Regions from separate parts of the Bifidobacterium thermophilum genome, predicted to be linked through region 1. Evidence: riboswitches for the same ligand, from Rfam matches in the RefSeq annotation. Region 1 holds a riboswitch; the other holds the start of a gene.
The links. A riboswitch is a leader RNA that binds a small molecule or an ion and turns the genes downstream of it on or off. The one in region 1 is predicted to bind thiamine pyrophosphate.
Positions count from the first base shown of each region.

Region 1 (4,175 bases):
GAGCAGCAGTACGCGCTGGCCGGGTTCGATGCTCAGGTTGAGGCCGCGGACGGCGAAGTGGCGGCGTGAAGCATGCCGGTAGCCCCAATCATGGAATTCGAGGCGCGCCGGTTGTGTCGATACCGATATCGGTTGTATCGATCCTGCCGTCATCGTGCTGCTGTTGTCGTGTTCGCTTGACTTCATCGCGTCCTGTGTCCTGCCGTCTTCGAATGCGCTGGCGCGGAACCGTTGTTCTGCCGTCGTTCGCTACTGTATCGCGAGCCGCCGTCCGCCGGATCACGGTTCCACCCCATGCCTACTGTGCTGTACTGCCATACTGTGCTGCCGTGCACTTGAACAGTTCCGTCGAAGTGCCGGCGCTTGGAGCGAGACTCATCGCCTCGCGGTTATTCAGGCTGCCGCCCTCACTTCGCGCCCTGATGCGAACTTGTCCAGCGCACCGGTCCGCGCAATCGCCCGATACAGGTACCACACCACGATGCCGGCGAATACGATGCCGGAAATCACGGACGTGACCAGATAGATGGTGATGTACTGACCGGTGAACGCCTGGCCGCGCATGAAAATGTCATGCAGCCACACGGCGACCCCGGCGAACGCGCCGGACAGCATGGTAATCGGCACGTTCCACACGCGGTATAGCACTATGAGGAACGCGAGTTCGGCGAACGCGCCCTGCATCAGCGACGTGCTGAACGTGTCCATGCCCGTCCACTGGTTGCCCATCAGGCTTTCGATGACCCCGCCGAGCAGTTCCGCGTACGTGGCGGCGCCGGGCTTGCGCACGATGACCGCCGCCAAGGGGCCGGCGAACAGCCACAAACCGTTATAGATGCCTTGGAATCCGGGCATAACCAGGCCGATCAGGTCGCCGACACCCAGTGAATAAATCAGGGACACCAGCCAGAAGATCAGTGCGCTGGCCACGCCGATCACCGACGCGACGGCGATATCGACGACGCGCCACCTCAGGCTGGGACGACCCGCTGCCACCGGGGTCGCCTCGGGTTGAACAGTTGCCGAATTGCCAGTAGATGTCGCTGTGGCGACGGATGCGTTGGATGTATTGGATGCGTTCGAAGAGTTGTTGCTCATATTCATGTCTTCCTATGCGATGCCGGATTTCGATGATGCCCGGCACAGGTTGGTATATCGCTGCAATGATCCCGAAACCGCCCACCCATACTGGTGGCGGGTCTTATGCCGCTGACTTGCGAAGCCGTATCGGCGCTCCGCCGCAAGCCCCGGGGATTCAGACGTTGACGCTTTCAGATGGTGCTGTCAGACGGTGATTTCAGAGGTGGATTTCAGACGGTGTTGTCTCTCAGGCGCTGATACCGCGCACCTCACGCCCTGACGCGAACTTGTCGAGCGCACCCGTCCGCGCGATCGCACGGTACAGGTACCACATGAGGATGCCGGCGATCAACAGGCCAGACACCACAGTGGTAATCAGGTAGACGATGCCGTAGGACCCGGCAAGATTGATGCCCTGAAGATTCTCGATGAAGCTGTACGCCCAGCATCCGACCCCGGACAGCGCGCCGGACAGGGTGACAACCGGCAGGGTCCACTTGCGGTAGCGTACAATCGCGAACGCAAGCTCCGCGCACACGCCCTGTACCAAGGCGATGAGGAATGTGGCGAGACCGCCCCACATGTTGCCCATCAACGCTTCAAGAATGCCGGCGACGACCTCTGCATACACTGCGGCGCCCGGCTTGCGCACGATGATGGCGGCCAAAGGGCCGGCGAACAGCCACAATCCGTTGAAGAGGCCAGGCAGACCGGGGACGATCGCGTCCAGCGCGGTCCAAGGTGCGGCGGTCAGCAGGGCGACCAGCCAATAAATCAGCGCGCTGGCCACGCCGATCACCGATGCGACGGCGATGTCGACGACACGCCACTTGAGATTCACTGTGGATGATGCTGCGGTATTCGCGGCTTGTGTCATGATATGTGCCTTTCTTGAACGGTTGTTCTCAGGCACGGGAAGAACGACGTCCGTGCGCCGGCATTGCCCGGTTCACGTTCATTCGGTCGGAGGAAACCCCCATCTCAGCCTGGCTGTAGCCAAGCCCCCGTGTCGATTGTTCAGTGTAGGGGCACCCCATGATTTTGCACGGTCCGCATGATTCCACATGCGGTATCACGCGGGAGCGGCGGTCTTCCCTCTCCAACCTACGCCCGGCCGGAACCAGCGGCTCGCAGATACGCCAGTATTTTGGATGTCCTGCAACCCACACCACACAGGAACCGCCCACCGCGCGCCCAACCCGCACCCCTACCGGCTCTTGAAGAACCGCAGCAGCTGGGACTCCCGCACGCTGAGTCCGGCGAGGAACGTCGCGGCCATCGCCCCGGCGAACGCGGTGGCGGGGATTCGGCAGGCCGCGATGAAGATGTTCATCCAGCCGTCGGCGGACATGCGCCAGCAGTACGCGCACAGCAACGCCAGGCACGCTATGGTCGCCAGTCCCGCCCAGATCAGCGTTTCCAGAGTCATTTCGAGCAGTTGGGCACCTTTGGTTTGCCCTACGTGCAAGGCACCCGCGTATTCCAGTCGTCTACGCCGCACGGAAATCACCCCGGCAATCACCCCGACCGCCAGTGAGACGTACGGCAACCATACCGTCATGCGGTTCTTATAGCTGGAGTACGCATTGTACCGGGAGTCGAAGGATTTGTTGACCTGCGCGACCGTCGTGTTTCCGCCCGTTCCCGAAACGATCGCCGTCGAATACAGCAGGTCGTTGGTTTGTTCGCTGACCGGCCACTGCTTCGCCCAGCATTCGGTGAATTCGCCGGAGGATGCCGAGACCGGGATCATCGCGGCATAGGCGAATCTGGTGTCACGGCCGTCGTTGGGCCAGGAGAATACGCCGGCGATGGTCATATCGCCACGGTTGGTTTGCATGACGCTGCCTTTGACCAGTCCGAAATCATGCGAAACGTCGGTTGAAATCCATATTCCCGAGGTGTCGGCGGTCTCGTTCACTTCCTGTTGCGTTGATGTCGCCCCTTGTTGCGCAGACGAGGATGCAGAAGACGAAGACGAGGACGCAGACGACGATACCGCGTTCGCCGTTTTCTGCCCGGATGCCAGCAGTTTGATAAAGCCCGGGGTCACTTCGTACGCGGGCAGTTCCATGCCGGGCGTCGAAGACGCGGTGATGCTTTCGGCAGCGCGGGCCGCTCCTGCAAGACTTGGCCCGTTGTGGACCATTTCAAGCCCGTCGCACGCTTGGCCATCGACGCTTGCACCGATAAGGGCTTTCGTATCGGCGTTCGAACTGATGCGCGTGATCGCTTCCTGTTCGAGCTGCACGATGGACATGGCTTCGTACCCGCCGAGAAGCACGCCGGTGATGAGCATGACGAGGAAAAACCATGCCGCCCGCGTGGTTCCCGCGCTGATGTTTCGCACGGCTTCGGAGCAGATTGACCGGAGATTCATGACCTAACCCCCTCGCTTCCATCGGCGCTTCCGCCCACGCTTCCAGCAACGCTTCCAGCAGCGTTCACATCGACATTTCCGACCGCGATCTCTGCAGCGCCCCCGTCCACACGTGCAGCAGCGCTCTGGCCCGCGTCCCCATCCGCGTTTTCAGCACCGACCGGCGCGTAATCAGCCAAATCGATGACCCGGTCGCACGCGTCCCTGGCACGCGGGTCATGCGTCGCCACGACCACGATCATGCCTTGCCCAGCGAGATTACCCAACACTTCGCTCACGGATGCCGCCGTTCGCGTGTCCAGCTGCGCGGTCGGCTCGTCGACGAGCAGCACATCAGGGTGCGAGCATACGGCTCTGGCGAGCATCAACCGTTGCGCTTCGCCGCCGGAGAGTTCGGAAAACCTCCGGTCCGCCGCATATTCCAGATCGAACAGTCCCATGGCTTGCAACGCTTCAGGGATCGCTTCACGCCTGCTCATGCCGTGGCACAGCAGCGGGAAGACCACGTGGTCGAGCGCGGTCCGCTCCGGAACACCGTAGGGGTTTTGGAATACCCACCCGATGCGGTGGATGTCGTCGCGTTCGACTTGCCCCGCCCATGGTTTCACCCATCCCGCGAGGATCGACAGCAAGGTGGATTTACCACATCCGGAAGGCCCGCACAGCGCGACGGTCTGCCCCGGGCTGATTTCGAAATCGAGATGTTCGAACAGAA
Region 1 covers NZ_PCGX01000012.1:88,971-93,145, forward strand. Annotated here, with positions in the region: gene CQR48_RS08770 (ATP-binding cassette domain-containing protein) at 1-186, opposite strand, end outside; gene CQR48_RS08775 (ECF transporter S component) at 394-1,098, opposite strand; gene CQR48_RS08780 (ECF transporter S component) at 1,328-1,957, opposite strand; TPP riboswitch at 1,989-2,098, opposite strand; gene CQR48_RS08785 (hypothetical protein) at 2,288-3,460, opposite strand; gene CQR48_RS08790 (ABC transporter ATP-binding protein) at 3,457-4,175, opposite strand, start outside.

Region 2 (4,175 bases), on a different contig from region 1:
TGATTTTCAACAATTCAGACGATGCCCTAGAACCTCGACTCCACCTGCTCGAGGAGGATGACACCGTCTACCGCAGCCTCCTGCGTGTTCTCAACAGAAAAGAACCCGGACGCACCGGACGCACGGCGTTCGCAAAACGGTATGGGTACATTCGCAAACTGTTCGGAGCCGACGCATTCCCGACCATCGGCGAGCTGGACAAATTCTATGAGAAGCTGCTCAAGGTCACCATTTTGCGCATCCATGTGTCAGATGTCACCGACGCGTTCAACGTGTTCTCCTCGATGAACTCGAAAGGCCTGCCGCTGACACTAGTCGACCTGCTGAAGGCGGAATTCATTTCGGACGCAGGCGAATACCTCGACCGCAAGGCAGAAGAAACCACCAACCAGTGGATAGCATTGTCCGAAACCCTCAGCCGCGACGGCGAGCCGGATACCACCATCACCACCCAGTTCCTCCTGAACAATTGGGACGCGTTCGAAAGCGAAGACAACAGATCCATCACCAAGAGCAGCGCGCTCAAACTCTACCGCAGCCGAATCCGCCAGTACTACAGTGAAAAACGCTCCGACTATCTGTCAGTTCTCCAAGAACGTGCAGGCATCTATGCCCAGATTCTGTGTCTGCCCGAGCATGAGCATCACGACCAGACCATCGCCAAGCGGCTGAAGGCGCTGGTTCAACTCGAATCGACCCAGTCGTACCCGCTGTTGATGGAGCTGCTTGGAGATCCCGGCCTCGAGCTCGGAGATGCACTCCCACAGATTCTCGACTATCTCATCGCCTTCTACGTGCGGCGAAACATCACACTGGTGCCAAAATCCTCTAATATCAGAGCCCGCATCATCCGTCTGACCCGCGAACTCAAGCAACACAAGTACACCGGAATCGCGGCACTGAATCTCATTCGTAACGGTGAAGGCGATATCCAAGGATTGAACGCCATCAGTGTCGACGACAATGTGCTCCGTACAACCCTGTGCACGCAAGGCATCTACGACAAGAACAAGGCGACAACGCGCTTTGTCCTGATCGACCTCGAACGACGCCTGCCGGGCGAAGGTATCGTCAGCAAAGCGCGCCCGGACACCTTTGACGATTTCGTCAAGAACAGCACCAAACAACGTCGCTGGTCCATCGAACACATCCTGCCGGAAGGTAACCTACCTGATACGTGGAACAACGCGATCAGCCCGGACAATCCAGACCAAGCCAAGGAAATCCAAGCGGAATGCGTCCACCTGATCGGCAATCTCACGCTCACCCCATACAACAGCGAACTGGGGCAACGAACCTTCGACGAGAAGAAGCGGTACAAGGATCCGACCAGCAGCGATATCACAGGTCTGGCGATGCCGCTGAAAATCAACGTGTCCATACCGGATGTCGAGAACGGCGAGACACTCGAGTCGAAAACGACATGGACCGCTGATGACATCAAGCGCCGGAGTGCTTGGTTTGCCGATAAAATCGCCCAGCTGTACAGCCTGAATTGAGTTGTGGCAACGGCTCCTGTGGTGATTGAAATTACGCGGCAGCGGGATTCCAATCCTCGCGGGAGCCGCCCCCCATATGCTTTCAGATAAGTCGAGCGGCCACCTGCGTGATTAAACTGCTCGGGTTATCTCCTGATCAGAGGATTATCAACAGTCGCCAGCGGATCTTCATCCGCCGCCAACGCGTCAAGGGCAGCCAGCACGCGTTCGTGACGTCAGCTTTCCCGCTCTCCTTCTGGCTCCCCCACCGCATACGCATACGAATCCTCGAAGAACGCGCGCTCGAGCCGTGCGACTTCGGGGAATACGGCGGCTTCCGGGCCGTCGACGCTCGCATACCGGTTCACCAGCTCGATGAGATTGCCCACCCAGCGGCGGAACAGATCGCCTTCGTGCAGCTCCACCCAGCCGCGGTGCGCCGGCACCTGCTGGACGACACCCGCATCCACCGTGCGCTTGGCCCAGGCCAGGTACAGCCATTCCATCGCGCACATCAGGCACAAGAGTTGAGCGAAACTGCCGGTCGCGGCAATCTGGTCGAGATACGCGCAATATTCGCGGTTCGCCGGGGTTTGTGGCACGCTCGCCTGATGCCGCTCGTCTACCCCGTATTCCTCAAGGAACCGCAGGAAATACGGCTTCTCCTGATCGGCGAAGAACTCGGCCTGCTGGTTGAGCATGTCCCGAATCTCCTGCGTCGGCGCCTGCGCGGTCAACCGTTCCAACGTCGGCTGCGTGAAGAACGTGAAATCCTGAATCAGATAGCTGATGAGCACACTGTCCGGCAACGTGTCATCCAACAGTTCGTTGACAAACCGCGAATTAATCGCCGCCCGCCAATCCTCGGCGGCCGACATGTAGAACGCGTCAGCCACACTGCCGGGCGTCGCACCGAGAAAAGCGTAATCACCGCTTGCGCTGGCCGGTGCGAGCGGGACATGCTTTGCCGCAGATCCAGACGTTTCACCAGGCACACCGGATGCACCAGATGCACCGGACGCACCGGTTTGGGCGACGTGTGATGCGATTGTCGCTTCAGCAATATGATTCGAATGAGCAGACGATAATGCCGTCATGGCTGTTCCTTTCCTTCGCCGGTATTGCCCGGACAGGTTCACAGGGTCTGCGCCTTGCGCACTCTCAGCCACGGCCCCGCCGCAGCTCCCCTAGGTTGCCCAGCCACCCTACCTCAGCCACCGGGACATACGTGCACGAGTTTCGCCCCCATCATCGAGTTGCGCCGCCCCTGCGTTCCGGGATTCGCCCGTCATTGCACCATCGTGCGCCCCTGCGGCATATGCCGGCCAACATCACCATGCCCATCTACCAGCACGATTGCCGTCATCCCGCGCAATGTTCACTATTCCGTCGGATTCCGTCGGGCGTCGCACCATCCGATACCAGCGCATTGAGAATCATTGAAAACGAGAACCGACTTCATGCCCTGGGGCGTTCAATCATTGCGGCATATCACGTCGCGAGGCGCCCTACGTTCTATACTGCACTGTAACAACCGCCTGGATGCGCGTCCCGTACCGAATGCAACTCGTATGCCACCGCATCACCATACTGTGAGGATTTCATGACCGATTCTGCTCTTCAGCCGCCACGACACACGCCAACACCGCAGGATGCCGCGCCCGCCCCACTCAGGACGCCATTACCGCCATCCGGCTCTTTACGCCGCGCGCCGCATGTACATGCCTCGACGGCCCCCGGAGTGCATCGTCCGATGCGCCGAGCCGATCGCGAAGTACGCTCCCCGCAGCAAATCAAGGATATTCTTGACGCGTGCGAAGTCGTTCGTATCGCCTACCAGGATGCCGAAGGGTTGACCATCGTGCCGATGAATTTCGGCTATGATTTCAGCCTCGCTCGGTTTGCACACCCCGAAGACGATCTTCCGGTCAACGTGTCAGCGGACGGCACACCGTTGCCACCGGATTTCGGTGAGTTGCGCATCTTCCTGCATTCATCGCACGAGGGACGAAAAATCGACGCCATCAGTGCAGCCGGCAACGCGCTTCCGGTCGCCTTTGAGCTTGACTGCGACCATCAGGTGCATGAAGGCCGCACACCTTGCAACTGGTCAGCGTCCTTCCGCTCGATTGTCGGTACGGGTATGGCATCGGTGATAACGAATCTGGATGAGAAAATCACAGCCATGCAAGCCCTGATGAGCAAGCAAGCCGGCATGGATCACGTGCCGTTCACCGCGCAGCAGATGGCAAGCGTCACCGTCTGGCAAATCACTTCGACCAACTTCACCGGAAAAATCCACACCGTTCCGCGCCCGCATGGCGGCAAGTGACTGTCCTTGCGCCCCTGCCCGATTCGCAACTTGGCATATCGTCAGCTCGGGCGCCGCGTGATACTTGCGCGATTCGCAGCGCAATACGGTCGCCGTCCGCAACGGCGTTCTCGCCCGACCATCGCCCGACCGGCCACCGACCGACCGCCTGGCAACTCACCCGAGCAACGCGAGCAGATCGTCCTTGGTGAGCCGGCTGATGGCACTACCACCGGTCGTCGAGGCATCGTCCACGAATTTCGCCGCAAGATCGGACTTCGTGTGCTGCAAGTTGAGAATACGCTCCTCAATCGTGTCCTTCGCCACGATCTGATACACATTCACATCCTGCGTCTGCCCGATGCGATGCGCACGATCGGTCGCCT
Region 2 covers NZ_PCGX01000010.1:262,605-266,779, forward strand. Annotated here, with positions in the region: gene CQR48_RS06570 (DUF262 domain-containing protein) at 1-1,499, shown strand, start outside; gene CQR48_RS06575 (TenA family protein) at 1,715-2,575, opposite strand; TPP riboswitch at 2,569-2,677, opposite strand; gene CQR48_RS06580 (pyridoxamine 5'-phosphate oxidase family protein) at 3,232-3,810, shown strand; gene CQR48_RS06585 (DEAD/DEAH box helicase) at 3,967-4,175, opposite strand, start outside.
Region 2: it holds a riboswitch for thiamine pyrophosphate, as region 1 does, so the genes downstream of both, CQR48_RS06575 (TenA family protein) here and CQR48_RS08780 (ECF transporter S component) in region 1, are expected to answer to the same signal.